Regions from separate parts of the Anoxybacillus sp. UARK-01 genome, predicted to be linked through region 2. Evidence: a T-box and tRNA genes for the amino acid it is inferred to sense, from the RefSeq annotation. Region 2 holds a T-box; the other regions hold tRNA genes.
The links. A T-box is a leader RNA that pairs with one kind of tRNA and senses whether it is charged. The one in region 2 lies ahead of tyrS (tyrosine--tRNA ligase), so its partner is inferred to be a tRNA-Tyr.
Positions count from the first base shown of each region.

Region 1: it has a tRNA-Tyr gene. The T-box ahead of tyrS (tyrosine--tRNA ligase) is inferred to sense a tRNA for this amino acid. The anticodon was not compared.
Region 3: it has a tRNA-Tyr gene. The T-box ahead of tyrS (tyrosine--tRNA ligase) is inferred to sense a tRNA for this amino acid. The anticodon was not compared.
Region 4: it has a tRNA-Tyr gene. The T-box ahead of tyrS (tyrosine--tRNA ligase) is inferred to sense a tRNA for this amino acid. The anticodon was not compared.

Region 1 covers NZ_NASY01000048.1:338-4,651, forward strand. Annotated here, with positions in the region: partial or broken rRNA gene B6A27_RS14700 (23S ribosomal RNA) at 1-443, shown strand, start outside; rRNA gene rrf (5S ribosomal RNA) at 709-825, shown strand; tRNA gene B6A27_RS14710 (tRNA-Asn) at 988-1,062, shown strand; tRNA gene B6A27_RS14715 (tRNA-Thr) at 1,064-1,136, shown strand; tRNA gene B6A27_RS14720 (tRNA-Glu) at 1,152-1,223, shown strand; tRNA gene B6A27_RS14725 (tRNA-Val) at 1,240-1,312, shown strand; tRNA gene B6A27_RS14730 (tRNA-Thr) at 1,488-1,563, shown strand; tRNA gene B6A27_RS14735 (tRNA-Tyr) at 1,574-1,658, shown strand; tRNA gene B6A27_RS14740 (tRNA-Gln) at 1,780-1,854, shown strand; tRNA gene B6A27_RS14745 (tRNA-Lys) at 1,868-1,940, shown strand; tRNA gene B6A27_RS14750 (tRNA-Gly) at 1,951-2,022, shown strand; tRNA gene B6A27_RS14755 (tRNA-Ala) at 2,047-2,119, shown strand; gene rocF (arginase) at 2,395-3,297, shown strand; gene sigW (RNA polymerase sigma factor SigW) at 3,444-4,007, shown strand; gene rsiW (anti-sigma-W factor RsiW) at 4,021-4,314, shown strand, end outside.
Region 2 covers NZ_NASY01000042.1:103,828-108,141, reverse strand. Annotated here, with positions in the region: gene rpsD (30S ribosomal protein S4) at 153-755, shown strand; gene tyrS (tyrosine--tRNA ligase) at 798-2,066, opposite strand; T-box leader at 2,111-2,338, opposite strand; gene B6A27_RS10235 (transglycosylase domain-containing protein) at 2,829-4,314, shown strand, end outside.
Region 3 covers NZ_NASY01000031.1:538-4,851, forward strand. Annotated here, with positions in the region: tRNA gene B6A27_RS04420 (tRNA-Met) at 14-87, shown strand; tRNA gene B6A27_RS04425 (tRNA-Ile) at 101-177, shown strand; tRNA gene B6A27_RS04430 (tRNA-Ser) at 192-284, shown strand; tRNA gene B6A27_RS04435 (tRNA-Met) at 310-386, shown strand; tRNA gene B6A27_RS04440 (tRNA-Asp) at 395-470, shown strand; tRNA gene B6A27_RS04445 (tRNA-Phe) at 482-557, shown strand; tRNA gene B6A27_RS04450 (tRNA-Thr) at 823-895, shown strand; tRNA gene B6A27_RS04455 (tRNA-Tyr) at 916-1,000, shown strand; tRNA gene B6A27_RS04460 (tRNA-Trp) at 1,004-1,077, shown strand; tRNA gene B6A27_RS04465 (tRNA-His) at 1,090-1,162, shown strand; tRNA gene B6A27_RS04470 (tRNA-Gln) at 1,184-1,258, shown strand; tRNA gene B6A27_RS04475 (tRNA-Gly) at 1,262-1,333, shown strand; tRNA gene B6A27_RS04480 (tRNA-Cys) at 1,339-1,409, shown strand; tRNA gene B6A27_RS04485 (tRNA-Leu) at 1,505-1,591, shown strand; tRNA gene B6A27_RS04490 (tRNA-Gly) at 1,871-1,944, shown strand; gene B6A27_RS04495 (B3/B4 domain-containing protein) at 2,026-2,691, opposite strand; gene queG (tRNA epoxyqueuosine(34) reductase QueG) at 2,760-3,929, shown strand; gene B6A27_RS04505 (amidase domain-containing protein) at 3,962-4,314, shown strand, end outside.
Region 4 covers NZ_NASY01000047.1:441,216-445,529, forward strand. Annotated here, with positions in the region: tRNA gene B6A27_RS14415 (tRNA-Gly) at 276-347, shown strand; tRNA gene B6A27_RS14420 (tRNA-Pro) at 398-471, shown strand; tRNA gene B6A27_RS14425 (tRNA-Ala) at 486-558, shown strand; tRNA gene B6A27_RS14430 (tRNA-Ser) at 565-654, shown strand; tRNA gene B6A27_RS14435 (tRNA-Phe) at 947-1,019, shown strand; tRNA gene B6A27_RS14440 (tRNA-Tyr) at 1,032-1,116, shown strand; tRNA gene B6A27_RS14445 (tRNA-Trp) at 1,120-1,193, shown strand; tRNA gene B6A27_RS14450 (tRNA-His) at 1,206-1,278, shown strand; tRNA gene B6A27_RS14455 (tRNA-Gln) at 1,300-1,374, shown strand; tRNA gene B6A27_RS14460 (tRNA-Gly) at 1,378-1,449, shown strand; tRNA gene B6A27_RS14465 (tRNA-Cys) at 1,455-1,525, shown strand; tRNA gene B6A27_RS14470 (tRNA-Arg) at 1,728-1,801, shown strand; gene B6A27_RS14475 (flavin monoamine oxidase family protein) at 2,024-3,529, opposite strand; gene cspD (cold-shock protein CspD) at 4,244-4,314, shown strand, end outside.

The DNA.
Region 1 (4,314 bases), on a different contig from region 2:
TTATCTCCCCCAAGAGTCCACATCGACGGGGAGGTTTGGCACCTCGATGTCGGCTCATCGCATCCTGGGGCTGTAGTCGGTCCCAAGGGTTGGGCTGTTCGCCCATTAAAGCGGTACGCGAGCTGGGTTCAGAACGTCGTGAGACAGTTCGGTCCCTATCCGTCGCGGGCGCAGGAAATTTGAGAGGAGCTGTCCTTAGTACGAGAGGACCGGGATGGACGCACCGCTGGTGTACCAGTTGTCCTGCCAAGGGCACCGCTGGGTAGCTATGTGCGGAAGGGATAAGCGCTGAAAGCATCTAAGCGTGAAGCCCCCCTCAAGATGAGATTTCCCATTGCATAAGCAAGTAAGATCCCTCGAAGATGACGAGGTAGATAGGTCCGAGGTGGAAGCGTGGCGACACGTGCAGCTGACGGATACTAATCGATCGAGGACTTAACCAATACGAAAAGGGGAGCAAGCTCGCTTGCATCCATAGGGCGTTCAAGCTTCTGACGGACAAGTCAGGAGACTGGGACAGAAGAAGCGGAAACGACCGTAGGATGCAGCTTGCGGAACTAGACAATACGAAAAGTGGAGCAAGACATCAAGAAAAGCACCGCCTATCCTTTCTTCCCTGATCTGTTATCTAGTTTTGAAAGAACCAAAAAGTTCTTGACATGGGCGAAATGCTCGTTATAATAATACTTGTCTGTTTGAAATAACAAGCCTAGTGACGATGGCGGAGAGGTCACACCCGTTCCCATCCCGAACACGGAAGTTAAGCTCTCCAGCGCCGATGGTAGTTGGGGCTAACGCCCCTGCAAGAGTAGGACGTTGCTAGGCTTTATATTAAACATATTCCGCAATAGCTCAGCGACGAGCATTTCTCCTCTGAGCAAACAGCGAGTTGCCTCGACGCATTGTGCTTCTTCGAATGTCTTGAAGAGGAAGAGGCAGTAGAAAAATACGAATAATGATTCGTTAGTTTTTGTGTTTATCCGCTATTCCGCAATAGCTCAGCGGTAGAGCAACCGGCTGTTAACCGGTAGGTCGTAGGTTCGAATCCTACTTGCGGAGCCATGCTTCCATAGCTCAGTTGGTAGAGCACTTCCATGGTAAGGAAGAGGTCACCGGTTCAAGCCCGGTTGGAAGCTTGTGTTATTATTTTTGGCCCGTTGGTCAAGTGGTTAAGACACCGCCCTTTCACGGCGGTAACACGGGTTCGAATCCCGTACGGGTCATTTTCTTTTTTGTTTTGGAGGATTAGCTCAGCTGGGAGAGCACTTGCCTTACAAGCAAGGGGTCGGCGGTTCGATCCCGTCATCCTCCATCATTATTTCAATGAAAACTAGTATAGGTGACGCCGGCTTAGCTCAATTGGTAGAGACGAGCGAAGCATCGGTGAAATGATTACGAGTTGCCTCGACGCATTGGACATCTTGGAATGTCTTGGAGAGGAAGAGGCACAAAACCTATCCTTTTCTGGTTCGATTTCTATATATTATGCCGGCTTAGCTCAATTGGTAGAGCAACTGACTTGTAATCAGTAGGTTGCGGGTTCAAGTCCTGCAGCCGGCACCACGATGGTCGTGGAGGGGTAGCGAAGTGGCCAAACGCGGCGGACTGTAAATCCGCTCCCTGTGGGTTCGGCGGTTCGAATCCGTCCCCCTCCACCATTCATACATTAATGATGGATCGTGAAGTTATTTCGATTTGATGGAATAGCTTTTTGTATTGTTGAGTGCTCGATCATTTGTTCCAAAAAGCTTTATGAAATTTGACGTTTCATCAACATATTGGGCTATAGCCAAGCGGTAAGGCAACGGACTTTGACTCCGTGATGCGCTGGTTCGAATCCAGCTAGCCCAGCCATTGTTTTCTTAATGAGCCATTAGCTCAGCAGGTAGAGCATCTGACTTTTAATCAGAGGGTCGGAGGTTCGAGTCCTCCATGGCTCATTTTTTTATTGCGGAAGTAGTTCAGTGGTAGAACACCACCTTGCCAAGGTGGGGGTCGCGGGTTCGAGTCCCGTCTTCCGCTTATCAACATGAATCCTTTTAACGTGGGGCCTTAGCTCAGCTGGGAGAGCGCCTGCTTTGCACGCAGGAGGTCATCGGTTCGATCCCGATAGGCTCCATCATAAAAACTCCTTAAATCTCGTCGATTTAAGGAGTTTTTATTTTTTTAAAAAGTAAAGGCCCAGCGACGGCAGGTTGAATCACTTTATTGAGCATCCGCGCAAGATCAAGCTTGGTTCGAGCCTTCCTCAACATGGCTTGTGCCATCTTCGCCGATCGGCGGGCGTTTTTCTTATTAATAATCGAATAAATATTCAAAAAAGTGTCAAGTTGAGTCAACGTTCAGTTATTAGATACAATAATAAATAGAATAAGGATGAAGGAGAGAGACAGCATGAAAAAAATCTCAATCATTGGTGTTCCAATGGATTTAGGACAGACTCGGCGCGGAGTAGATATGGGACCCAGCGCGATCCGATATGCTGGCGTTGTAGAAAGACTCGAACGCCTCAGCTATGACATTGAAGACTTGGGGGATATTTCAATCGGCAAACCTGAACGAATAGATGAGGAAGGAATCAAATCAAATTTGCGAAATTTGAAAGCGGTTGCTGAAGCAAATGAAAAGCTTGCTCAAGCCGTTGATGAAGTAATTAAAAAAGGACATTTTCCGCTTGTATTAGGCGGCGATCATAGCATTGCTATTGGCACCTTAGCAGGTGTCGCAAAACATTATAAAAATTTAGGGGTTATTTGGTACGATGCCCATGGTGATTTAAACACAGCTGAAACCTCTCCATCGGGTAACATTCATGGGATGCCGCTTGCGGCCAGCCTTGGATTCGGCCATCAGGCTCTAACCGCCATTGGCGGATATAGCCCGAAGGTAAAGCCAGAAAATATTGTATTGATTGGTGCAAGGGCGCTTGATGAAGGCGAAAAGCAATTTATTCGCGAAAAGGGAATTAGAGTATATACAATGCATGAAGTGGATCGTTTGGGCATGACGAAAGTAATGGAGGAAACGATTGCTTATTTAAAAGAGCGGACAGATGGCGTCCATTTATCGTTAGATTTAGATGGTTTAGATCCACATGATGCTCCGGGAGTAGGTACTCCTGTTATCGGCGGTCTGACGTATCGTGAAAGCCATTTAGCTATGGAAATGCTGGCTGAAGCACAATTGATTACTTCCGCTGAATTTGTAGAAGTAAACCCAATTTTAGATGAGAGAAATAAAACAGCATCTGTCGCCGTTGCGCTCATGGGATCGCTGTTTGGAGAAAAACTAGTGTAGTCAAGACGAGAGATGCAGACGGAAAAATCCGTCTGCTGTTTTTTTTTGTAAATATGTTAAAATAGATAGTGCGTCCAAAAGAGAAACTTTTTTTGTTTTACGAACGTATACAATTAATAGCCGCATGAGCGGGGGTATTATTGATTATGGAGATGTTTGTCAAAAAGCATATTAAAGCGATCCAAAAAGGAGACCAAAATGCCTATGCCGAGATTGTCGAGCTTTACAAAGACAAGGTCTATCGGCTATGCTATCGAATGCTTGGGAATCGTCATGAAGCGGAGGATGCTGCCCAAGAAGCTTTTATTCGGGCGTATGTCAACATCCATACGTATAACCCAGCAATGAAATTTTCTTCATGGCTTTATCGCATTGCGACGAATTTATCCATCGATAAATTGCGCAAAAAAAAGCCGGATATGTATTTGGATGAAGAAGTAAGCGGAACAGACGGTTTAACGCTATATTCTCAACTGCCTTCGAATGATGCTTCTCCGGAAGAAACAGTCGAAAGCCTAGAGCTTCAAGAGACGGTTCAAAGGGCGATTGAAAAGCTACCTGAAAAATACCGAAGCGTTATTGTCTTAAAATATATGAATGATTTATCGTTACAGGAGATTAGTGAAATTCTTGATCTGCCTATAGGAACCGTCAAAACGAGGATTCATCGGGGAAGAGAAGCATTAAGAAAGCATTTAGGCTATTTATGAGAGGTGAACAAACATGAAATGTCCGGATCAAATCATAGAGTGGATGCATGATTATTTAGATGGCGATATTGCTCCGGATGATGAGAAGAGGCTACGAGAACACTTACAACATTGCTCTGCGTGTTCTCAGCATTTCAATAGTCTGAAAAAGACGGTAGCGTTTATTCAATATGCTTCGCCTCTTGCTCCGCCGGCGGATTTTACGGCAAATGTGATGGCAAAGCTGCCGAAAGAAAAACAACGAGTCCGTGCAGGAAGATGGCTGAAAAATCATCCCGTTTTGACAGCTGCTTCTTTATTTGCTGCT
Region 2 (4,314 bases):
CCTTTATTGGTTCATTTTGTTCCTCTTCGTCAAGAGGTGTATCGTGTAACTCTTAGCTGCTAGAGCGAGGATACATGAAAACAAAATGGCCTTAATTGTTGATTCACGTCTGCTTTTATTTTACCTAAAATAAAAGCAAAAGGAGGAGCATTATGGCTCGTTATACAGGTCCAACATGGAAAATTTCTCGCCGTCTTGGCATCTCATTAAGCGGTACAGGTAAAGAGTTGCAAAAGCGTCCTTACCCACCAGGCCAACATGGTCCAGGTCAACGTAAAAAACTATCTGAGTACGGCTTGCAGTTGCAAGAAAAACAAAAGCTCCGTCATATGTACGGTGTAAATGAACGCCAATTCCGCAAAACATTTGACGAAGCTGGAAAAATGGCTGGTAAACACGGTGAAAACTTCATGATTCTTCTTGAATCTCGCCTTGACAACCTTGTTTACCGTTTAGGCCTTGCGCGTACACGTCGTCAAGCTCGCCAATTAGTGAACCATGGTCACATTCTAGTAAATGGAGGCCGTGTAGATATTCCATCGTATCGCGTGAAACCAGGACAAACTATTTCTGTTCGCGAAAAATCTCGCAACCTTCAAATCATTAAAGAAGCGTTAGAGGTTAACAACTTCGTTCCTGATTACTTAACATTAGATGCTGAAAAATTAGAAGGAACATACACTCGTTTCCCTGAACGCTCTGAGCTGCCAGCTGAAATTAACGAGGCATTGATCGTTGAGTTCTACTCTCGTTAATGTGAAAAATCCCTCTGGAGTATTCCAGAGGGATTTTGTTTACTATGATTTATATTGGATCAAATGGTACTTTTTCTTACCGCGTCGGATTACGGTAAACTGTCCTTCCACACGGTCCTCTTTTGTCAAGACTTTATTCACATCCTGTACCCTTTCGCCATTCACATAAATCGCGCCATTTGTTAAATCCTCACGCGCTTGTCGTTTCGATGAAACAATTCCGCTCGTGACAAGAAGTTCAAGAAGAGACACTTCCTCTGCTTCTCCTGTATACTCGAATGATGGAACATCGTGGAATCCTTGTCTAATCTCATCTGCTGTCAACTCAGAAATGCTGCCGCTAAATAAGGCCTCGGAAATTTTTATGGCTTGCCGCAGCGCCTCTTCTCCATGTACAAGCTTTGTCACTTCCTCCGCCAATGCTTTTTGCGCTGTGCGTTTTTCTGGCGCTTCCTGTAATTCTTTCTCTAGCTGTTCAATTTCCTCTTTTGTTAAGAATGTGAAATACTTCAAGTATTTGATCACATCCCGATCATCTGTATTAATCCAGAACTGGTAAAACTCATATGGAGACGTCTTTTCTTTATCAAGCCAGACAGCGCCGCTTTCCGTTTTACCAAACTTTGTTCCATCCGCCTTCGTGACTAAAGGAAGCGTCAAGCCAAATGCCTTCGCTTCTTCTTCCGTCTTGCGGATTAATTCTAATCCTGCTGTAATATTCCCCCATTGGTCGCTTCCGCCAATTTGCAGCCTGCAATTTTCATTTTGATATAGCTTTAGGAAATCAAAGGATTGCAAAATCATATAGCTGAATTCTGTAAAGGAAATGCCCGTTTCAATTCTCGATTGAACAGATTCCTTCGCAAGCATGTAGTTTAAGCCAAAGTTTTTTCCGACATCCCGCAAAAACGAAATAACATCCAAAGAACGAGTCCAGTCATAGTTGTTCGCAATTTTCGCTGGATTTTCCGCCGTATCAAAATCTAAAAAGCGAGATAGCTGTTCTTTGATTTTTTCGCTCCATTGCTGTACAATCTCTTTTTCGTTCAATGAGCGCTCGCTTTTCCTTCCACTTGGATCACCAATGAGGCCGGTTGCTCCACCAACGAGCGCAATAGGAAAATGTCCTGCCTGCTGAAATCTTCTTAAAGTCAAAATCGGTAATAAATGGCCGATATGCAGGCTATCAGCTGTCGGATCAAATCCGCAATATAAGCTGATTTTCTCTTCAGATAATAATTTTTCTAGTCCTTCGTGATCTGTGACTTGATTGATAAGCCCACGCCACTCTAATTCATGAAGTAAATTCATGCGCTTCACCTCTCCATAAAAATTAAAAACTCGTCCCTCCACATTGAAGGGACGAGTGTTGATCGCGGTACCACCCTACTTAGAGAGCATTCTGCTCCCTCGCTTGTTTGGATAACGGCCTCTCACCGTCTTTTGCTACTGAGCATTCGCAGAGCCGTTCGCAAAAGAAGCTCCAGGAGGTAATTCGCGTCTACCTTTGCACTGGTTCACACCAACCACCAGCTCTCTGAAACAGGGAGATAAACACTACTCATTCCTGTCATCGCTTAAATCATTCATTTTAGGATATACATGTTTTTACCACAATCCATTTGAATTGTCAAATATGATCGCAAAAAAGGACAAAAAGTCATAATATTTGACATTTTATATGATATAATAAAACTAATTTTTATTCTCTTACATTTGCCGTTAGCTTTCCAACCGAATGGATTTGGCTTTTTCTCAAAAAAAACCGAACGCCTTTTGCTGCATGATTGTGTAAAAGCCTTTACATGGAACGATTCGCTCCATCTATTCGTGAAGGATGAACTTCATGAACCGGGAAAGATGGATTCATTAGCATGCTTGTGGCGTAAGGTCAAATCGCTCACCCGTTGTCCTTGTGCTGCACGAAATCAAAAACTCACGGTCGAAAGGCAAGCCGGTCATCACCTGCTCACACAAGGATAAATGTTGAAGCGTCCATATTGCGACATGCTCAACTTATACTGGGACATTCACATATTTTTTAAGACATACTTGATTTTTATGGAGGCAAACATGGAACAGCCAAGACAACCGTTTTCCCTGCAAAAAGCGTTGCGAAACCTATATATCACGTATGAAATTGTGTGGAATGTTTTTCTTGTGTTCATCATTTTGCTTATTTGCGCTGCCTGCTTTGCTTTCGGAGTCGGTGCTGGTTACTTTGCCTCTTTAGTAAAAAATATGCCGGTTCCATCGTATAAAGAAATGAAAAAGGATATTTACAACTATGAAGAAACGACCCATATTTATTTTGCTAATCAGGTATACTTAGGCAGCTTCCGTTCCGATTTAGAGAGAGAGGAAGTGTCGTTAAAAGAGGTGTCCCCCTATGTTATTCAAGCGATTATCGCTACAGAGGATGAATACTTTTATACTCATCGCGGCGTAGTTCCAAAAGCAATTGCGCGCGCTTTGTTTCAAGAAGCAACGAATTCCTCCATGCGCACAGGCGGCAGCACGCTGACACAACAGCTTGTCAAAAATCAAATTTTGACAAACGAGGTATCTTTTGAACGCAAAGCCAAAGAAATTTTGCTTGCCCTCCGACTTGAACACTTTTTCAAAAAAGAAGAGATTTTAGAAGCGTATTTAAATGTGGTTCCATTCGGGAGAAATTCATCCGGTCGCAATGTTGCCGGCATTCAAGCAGCGGCAAAAGGGATTTTTGGCATTGACGCAAAAGATTTAAACTTGGCGCAGGCCGCTTTTTTGGCAGGTCTTCCACAAAGCCCATTCGGTTACACTCCGTTTACGAGCGATGGGCAAGTAAAAAAGGATCTTTCTCCAGCTCTGGAACGAATGAAATTTGTATTAAAGCGAATGAAAAGATTAGGCTATATTTCTCAAAGCCAATACGAAGAGGCTTTGAAATATAAGATTGCACAACATTTTGCACCGCCGCAGCCATCGCCATTTGAAAAATATCCATGGCTTACAATGGAGATCGAACAGCGATCAAAAGATATTTTAGCAGCTGTTTTAGCGCAAAAAGATGGTTATGAGAAAAAAGATTTACAAAACAATGCTCCCCTTTATCAGGAATATATAGCGAAAGCAGAAAAGCAACTACGGCAAAATGGATACGATATTTATACGACCGTTGATCAAGATATTTACGATCGCATGCAATCGATCGTCGCCAAGTATCCGTATTTCGGCCATGACGTGATCAGAACAGAAACCAATCAAGCGGGGCAAACCGTTCAGAAGACCGAACCGGTGGAAGTTGGAGCCATGCTCATTGAAAATAAAACAGGAAGAATCATCAGTTTTGTCGGCGGTCGAGACTACCACCGCCAGCAATTAAATCATGCGACGCAAGCCTATCGTTCAAATGGCTCCACGATGAAACCGCTTTTAGTTTATGCGCCAGCTATGGAAATGGGGGTTGTTCAGCCTGGTTCTGTCATTCCCGATGTAGATCTGTACGTTTCGACACCGAGCGGCCCATATCGTCCGAAAAACGCCGATCGCCGTACGCACGGGCTTGTATCCGTGC
Region 3 (4,314 bases), on a different contig from region 2:
TGATTTAACGTATGGCGGTGTAGCTCAGCTGGCTAGAGCGTACGGTTCATACCCGTGAGGTCGGGGGTTCGATCCCCTCCACCGCCATATTATGAATTTTGGACCTTTAGCTCAGCTGGTTAGAGCAGACGGCTCATAACCGTCCGGTCGTAGGTTCGAGTCCTACAAGGTCCACCATTTTGAAATTGTTTGGAGGAGTACCCAAGTCTGGCTGAAGGGGTCGGTCTTGAAAACCGAGAGGCGTCGAGAGGCGCGCGGGGGTTCGAATCCCTCCTCCTCCGCCATCAATATTAATAAGCTAATGATCATCGCGGGGTGGAGCAGCCAGGTAGCTCGTCGGGCTCATAACCCGAAGGTCGCAGGTTCAAATCCTGCCCCCGCAACCAAACAAAATGGTCCCGTAGTGTAGTGGTTAACATGCCTGCCTGTCACGCAGGAGATCGCGGGTTCGAGTCCCGTCGGGACCGCCATAAATGCGTATGGCTCGGTAGCTCAGTCGGTAGAGCAAAGGACTGAAAATCCTTGTGTCGGCGGTTCGATTCCGTCCCGAGCCACCATTTTTGTGTGAATGTTTGTAAATAAAGCGAATGAGTTGCTGAGAAAAGTGCTGTCTTTGGTGAATAATTTAGAAGAATAGCGCAAAAAAGCTTATGTCATGGCTGATTTTTCATAGAAATAAGCCGGCCTACCTCAATTGGTAGAGACGAGCGAAGCATCGGTGAAACGACTGCGAGTTGCCTCGACGCATTGGACATCTTGAAATATCTTGAAGAGGAAGAGGTACAGAACACATGTGCTTTTATGGTTAGTTCTATGGATGAAGCCGACTTAGCTCAATTGGTAGAGCAACTGAATCGTAATCAGTAGGTTGCGGGTTCAAGTCCTGCAGTCGGCATTTTAACTTTTTTGAGTAATGGAGGGGTAGCGAAGTGGCCAAACGCGGCGGACTGTAAATCCGCTCCCTGTGGGTTCGGCGGTTCGAATCCGTCCCCCTCCACCAGTTAGGGGCATAGTTTAATGGTAGAACAGAGGTCTCCAAAACCTCCGGTGTGGGTTCGATTCCTACTGCCCCTGCCATTTTCCAGCATGGCGGCTATGGCGAAGTGGTTAACGCACCAGATTGTGGCTCTGGCATTCGTGGGTTCGATTCCCACTAGTCGCCCCTTTTGAATATGAAGAGGATTGGGGTATAGCCAAGCGGTAAGGCAACGGACTTTGACTCCGTGATGCGTTGGTTCGAATCCAGCTACCCCAGCCAAATGCGGAAGTAGTTCAGTGGTAGAACACCACCTTGCCAAGGTGGGGGTCGCGGGTTCGAGTCCCGTCTTCCGCTTTGATGGCGGCATAGCCAAGTGGTAAGGCAGAGGTCTGCAAAACCTTTACCCCCGGTTCGAATCCGGGTGCCGCCTTTATCAAATGTAATGAATATAATTGTTGCTGTTTAATTAGTTGACTAATAGTTTGTTTTGTGGTATAATATATCATGTTCTGATGTTTGTGATTTGCCGATGTGGCGGAATTGGCAGACGCGCACGACTCAAAATCGTGTTCCCGTGAGGGAGTGTGGGTTCGACTCCCACCATCGGCACCATTTATTTTAACAGGGATGACCTGTTTTTTATTTTAAATTTGCTTCGACAAAATTTTACTTTTTTTGCTTCGAAAAATTACAATTTTGTTTAGCTGTGGTTGCTATTATAGTATATGCACGGGTGTAGTTTAATGGTAAAACCTCTCAGCCACGAGCGATACATCATTGTATAGACGACGAGTTGCCTCGACGCACAAAGCATCTTAGAATGAACTGGTAGAGGAAGAGGCATGGCATATCGGGACACTAGAAATTTGTAATGAAAAATTTGATAATTATGCGGGTGTAGTTTAGTGGTAAAACCTCAGCCTTCCAAGCTGATGTCGTGGGTTCGATTCCCATCACCCGCTCCATTTATACATACATAGGGGACAACGCAGTGTTTCGTTTCTTAGGAGAACGGGGCATTGCGTTTTTTGTTTTTACATGCACGTTTATTGTATGATTTTCATTGTCGATTCTCCTCCATGAATCTGTGTGAACATGCTTTGAATGGAGCTAATCATTTTTGCACACTCGGTTTGCTCCATTGCTGGAGATAAGTATACGATTTGTATGGCTTGTTTGGTACTGTATGTAACGGCCGTGCGTTCAGAATCTACAATAGGGCTTCCAAATGGACCAAGCTCATCTTTGGCAATCAGTTTTTTAGCTAATTGAACATGGCGGCCATTGATCGCCTGATATTGATCTTCCTCTGTACCGACTTCAATCGAAATATCTCCCTTTATTTGGTCGGCGTCATAAATTCCGATCGGTATTTTATAATAAAGGGAAAAGAAGTTATTGATGTCGGCAGCTGAGTGAATGGAAGGAATAAATTGCTGTTTTTGTATACGCCGATATAAGCTTTCTGAAGAAGGACGATATCGACTTGGATCAGTTCCAATGGCTTTAAAAATTTGCCGCCATTCATTGATTTCTTTCATTTCAATAATAGGCTTCTCGTGCCATTCAAAATAAATGGATTCTTGAAAAAGCTGCAATCTTCCCTTCAACATTTGCGGAGAATCGTCTACTACGATATTGTTGTAAGTGATGACTCCTACTTTGAAGGTTGGAATGATATGCTTGAGTGTTTGTGATATATTGATGTTCATATGTTCACCTCTAGTTTTTAATTTCATTTTACCATGAATTTAATATTTTAGCGAAAGGAGGGATTAGCATGGATGTGAAAAAATTGAAAGAAGATATTATTCAATACAGCCAAACCATCGGAATTGATAAAATTGGCTTTGCAAGTGCTGATCCGTTTGTGGAACTAAAGGAACGCCTTCGTCTTCAGCAACAGCTTGGATATCAATCAGGATTTGAGGAGCCGGATATTGAAAAAAGAACCGATCCCGCTCTGCTGTTGGATGAAGCGAAATCCATTATTTCTATCGCGCTTGCTTATCCTTCAAAAATGAAAAATGCGCCTCGAAGCACAAAAGAGGAAAAACGCGGAATTTTTTGCAGGGCGTCGTGGGGAACGGATTATCATATTATTTTGCAAGAGCGTCTGTTAAAGCTAAAGGAGTTTATTTTAGAAAGAGTGCCAAATGCAAAGGTTAAATCAATGGTAGATACGGGAGAATTAGCGGATCGGGCTGTGGCTGAGAGAGCCGGGATCGGTTGGAGCGGCAAAAACTGTGCGATTATTACTCCAGAGTTTGGATCATATGTGTATTTAGGAGAAATGATCACGAATATACCGTTTCCTCCAGATAATCCTATAGAAAATCGGTGTGGTTCATGTACAAAATGCCTCGATGCTTGCCCGACAGGAGCGCTTGTCCAAGGGGGACAGCTCAACGCTCAACGGTGCATTGCTTTTTTAACGCAGACAAAAGGTTTTATCGCAGATGAATTTCGTGAAAAAATTGGCAACCGTTTATACGGATGTGATACTTGCCAAACAGTGTGCCCAGAAAACAAAGGAAAGGACTTTCATTTTCACGAAGAAATGGAACCGGATCCAGAGGTGGTGAAGCCATTACTTAAGCCACTTCTCCATATGACGAATCGAGAGTTTAGAGAAAAGTTTGGGACTCTTTCGGGTGCATGGAGGGGGAAAAAGCCGATTCAAAGAAATGCTATTTTGGCATTAGCTCATTTTCAAGATCGGACAGCCATTCCTGATTTGTTAAAATTGCTAAAGGAAGATAGTCGGCCAGTCATCCGGGGAACAGCAGCTTGGGCATTAGGGAAAATTGGTGATGAAAATGTTGTGCCCATTTTAGAAGAGGCCTTACAAATTGAAAAAGATGAAGAAGTATTGCGAGAAATAAAAAAAGGATTGCAGTTGTTGATGAATAGAAGGAAAAATGGAAAAAATCAGCCGACCATCACATAATGTAAAATAAAAAAGAAAAAGTGGTGGGCAATGTGAAAAAAGAGTTAGAAGAGCTGCTGAGAAAACGGGCACAATCCTTTGTTTCATTATCGAGATGCAAAGACGATCCAATGATTGAAAGAAAACTGCAATTATTCCAGAAACGGGATGCGGAAATCGTAAAATGTAGCATAAAGGGAACGGTTTGGCGAAAACAGAAGCTCAGGGAGAAGATCGATCTTGATTATATCGTGCATTATCAATTTTTAGTAAAGCAACGTGAATGGATGTATATAGAGGAAATGACAGAGCCAAGGCGCGCTTGTTTTGAGCAAAAACAATTAGTGGAAGATCATAAGCTGACGATTTTAGATAGAATAGAGCCTGAACATACAGTTGAACGAAT
Region 4 (4,314 bases), on a different contig from region 2:
CAAAAGTACAAAATTCATTATACAACGATTGTATGATAAAATCATAAAAACAGATTATTCCGAATGTGAATGGCTCTAAGGCGTTAATTTAGGCAAAGGCTAGATGACGGTTGTTTTTGGCCGTTTTTCCTTAAAAAATATATTGACAAATTATTTGTATCGATATAGAATAAAAATCGTCGCTATTTAAATATAGATAGTGACGGCTTGAAAAAAATCATGTTGACAATCTCACTTGTTTTATTATAATAATACTTGCTTACGTTTTTAAGCATGCGGAAGTAGTTCAGTGGTAGAACACCACCTTGCCAAGGTGGGGGTCGCGGGTTCGAGTCCCGTCTTCCGCTTCAAAAGGATCTTTGTAATCGGTGCTCAAGTGTGAATGGTTGCTTTAGAGCGGGAAGTAGCTCAGCTTGGTAGAGCACATGGTTCGGGTCCATGAGGTCGCAGGTTCAAATCCTGTCTTCCCGATCAGTTTCATTTTTGGGGCCTTAGCTCAGCTGGGAGAGCGCCTGCTTTGCACGCAGGAGGTCATCGGTTCGATCCCGATAGGCTCCATCGAATGGAGGAGTACCCAAGTCTGGCTGAAGGGGTCGGTTTCGAAAACCGATAGGGGTGTCACAGCCCGCGGGGGTTCGAATCCCTCCTCCTCCGTCCTATACATATCGCATGATTAGATGTCATACATATAAGTGATAGCGGAATCATAGAAGTTTTATTGCAATAATTTTAAAGACATACATATGTTTAATTGTTTTCGGTGAATTCGTTTTGTTGTATAGGAAAGTAAAGGGGATTTATGGTCAACTTATCTGGAATGTTTGATCAATGACCCGTCGCCTATGTCATATTGACAAAATAGCTGTTCTGCACCATGTTTTAATGTACGGATGCGAATGGAAAGAGAAAGGCGATATAAACATAGGACCAATATACATCGTATCATGGCTCGATAGCTCAGTCGGTAGAGCAAAGGACTGAAAATCCTTGTGTCGGCGGTTCGATTCCGTCTCGAGCCATTTTTTATAGCTGGAGGGGTAGCGAAGTGGCCAAACGCGGCGGACTGTAAATCCGCTCCCTGTGGGTTCGGCGGTTCGAATCCGTCCCCCTCCACCAGTTAGGGGCATAGTTTAATGGTAGAACAGAGGTCTCCAAAACCTCCGGTGTGGGTTCGATTCCTACTGCCCCTGCCATTTTCCAGCATGGCGGCTATGGCGAAGTGGTTAACGCACCAGATTGTGGCTCTGGCATTCGTGGGTTCGATTCCCACTAGTCGCCCCTTTTGAATATGAAGAGGATTGGGGTATAGCCAAGCGGTAAGGCAACGGACTTTGACTCCGTGATGCGTTGGTTCGAATCCAGCTACCCCAGCCAAATGCGGAAGTAGTTCAGTGGTAGAACACCACCTTGCCAAGGTGGGGGTCGCGGGTTCGAGTCCCGTCTTCCGCTTTGATGGCGGCATAGCCAAGTGGTAAGGCAGAGGTCTGCAAAACCTTTACCCCCGGTTCGAATCCGGGTGCCGCCTTTGTTGCGAGTGCAGTTTAGTGGCAAAACTTCAGCCACGAGCGATACGTCATTGAATATGTGACGAGTTGCTGATGTCGTTGGTTCGAGTCCCGTCACCCGCTTGTGGCGGTCCAATGGATCGACGAACCGTCTCATTGCTCTGTTTTTCGAACAAATGAAAGAGGCATAGCAAATTGCTTGTGACAGGAGCTTAGGATGATGTCCCAGTAGCTCAGCTGGATAGAGCAGCGGCCTTCTAAGCCGTCGGTCGGGAGTTCGAGTCTCTCCTGGGACGCTGAAAAAAAGGTGTTTCCTTTTATTAGGAAACACCTTTTTTAATGAGCAAAAGCAGCTCTTTTGCTTCAGGTTAGTATCGATTGGTCTTTTGTAGTTGTTCCTTTAGATAGGTCTGAGTTCTGAAATCGTAACATGTTGAGCGATTTGAAGGGAAGCCGTATTTTTATTGAAGCTGCAGTTTGCGCGTTGGATCATTGATTGCTTCTATATGGCCCCTTGATTATTTTAGCGTGGTTTGCGCTTCAAGGTAGGATTTTGGCACTTTATGGACTTCGTATGCTGTACAAATTCCCGACTCAATCGCCCCTTGGATCCACCCGTGAACCGTTGAAGCGTGTTCTCCTGCAAAATAGACTCTTCCTTCGGGAGAACCGATATATGGTGAAAGCTCAGTGACTTGCTCGGGCTTAAACATCGTAAACGCCCCTCCAGAATACGGATAACGAACCCAACTATGGCTAATTCCTGTTTCGAACTCACGATAAACTTGCTGTCCATGAATAACAGCTAAATTTTTAAGTGTATACTCTAGCCGATTTTCATCACTTAAACTATCCCATGGTATTGTATCATCTTCCCATGTGTAGCTGGCCAGTACAACTCCTGGACCAGAGCTTCCCAGTCCGTGGCTTGGATATTGAGTATAAGTAATTGGAAGATCAGAGATGGTTCGACCGCCAAACATTCCTTCTTTTTCCCAAAAACGATGTTTAAATTGAATACCAGTTTTCGTGGAACCGACATAGTGAAGCTCGCGAATCGCTTTCCATTTGTTTTGGGAAAAAGAGTTTCTTGGCTCGATCTCTACAAATTGTAAAATCGAAAATGGAATGGTCACAATGACGAGATCGCCTGTAATTTGAAATGGCTCTAAAATTTTGGTATGCACGGAATGGACGGTAACCTGATTTTGATTTTGTTCAATTTTTCGAACCTTTTGTCCATATAAAATATCATTTTGCAATTGTGGGACAAACGCTTTAGGAAGCTGATCGTTTCCGCCAGTAATCTCATAAAATTTAATGTTTGGGGTAAATAGCACCATTAATTCGCGCAGCATTTCCAAAAAAGAAAGCTCTGGAAATCCTTCTACTGTCTGAATGGATTTAATCATATCAATAGCGCCGCGGGACAGCCTCATTCCAAAAGGATTGTATCGCAAGTAAGTATCCAGTGAATATTTATCCAATTCACGAATGGCAATCGGCCAATTTTTGATTGGATTTTTCTGAATAAAATCGATGACGGGTTTAATAGCCATTTGCAGCAGTTCAGTAGCAGTTTTTCCTCGCTCTTGTGGCCAAACAGGAAATCCGAAGATGCTTGGATCTTTTTCGTATGCTTTTAAACGAGCCTGCGTTCCCCGCAAGTAAAGCCAATCGTTAGGTGTGCTATTGATGAACGGATTGACAGGGAGCTTAAATTTTTTAATATATTCAAGCGTTAAATAATGAGTGTGCGGAATGCGCATGGCGCCTGCTTCGAGATATTGATCCTCTCCGCGAAAATTAGAGCGGATCGTGTATATTCTTCCGCCGACTCGTTCCGAGGCTTCAAGAATGGTGACCTGATGTCCAGCCTGCTTCAGCAAAGAAGCAGAAACAAGCCCCGCCATGCCCGCGCCGATCACAATGACTTTTTTAGGATCGTCCGTTTTTTTTAATCCGTTCCTAATAATGGAAATCATTTTTTCTGTGGATAGCTTTGGAAACACATAACTATACATACTTTCCCCCCTTTTTTATGGGAAATTCTCGCGCTGTTCATGAAGAAAAGCTTTATTACTTATCGTATTCGGAAGGAAAGTACATATATGATAAAAAAATGCACATGCTTATGCTCATCTTTGCCTAGGGATCGCGCGAGTAACTCGTATTTTCAGACGGCGTTCCGTGAGTCTTCAGTTGCTGGAGAGCGCATGGTTTTGCTGTTTGGGTGCAGAAGCGATTCATTTAAAAAGTATACAAGGAAAGAGAGCTTACCTGCATGGAATGACATATTCTTGCTATGTTAACATGGGCAGCAAAGGGAAGTTTGGGATGTTTTTAGACGTCGGATGGTTGAACAACACCGCTTCACCGAAACATGAATGGAGCTGAAAGCGGCGTTGTTTCATGTGTGAAAAACGCGGGCTTTATAGACGCCATTTATTCGGTCTTTAAGTGATAAAGGAGAGGGGGATGCTCACTGCTTGAAGGAAACAGCAGTCATCAAGTGAAAAAGTTGGTAAAATGTTTTGCTTTTATATAAAAAGTGTGTTATATTAGTTTTAAGCCATTTTACTTTTAATACAATAGGGATTTAAACATGCTGTAGCTTCAAAGGGGATGGCAAGGTTAAATCTCCTCAGAGGTTGCAGTTTTTAATGTCTTTTTATTACTTGTGAAATGGTTAAAAAATGGATATGTGCATTAAGGTACATTTTAGGAGGATTTTTTTCATGCAAAATGGTAAAGTAAAATGGTTTAACGCTGACAAAGGTTTTGGATTCATCGAGGTTGAAGGCGGTTC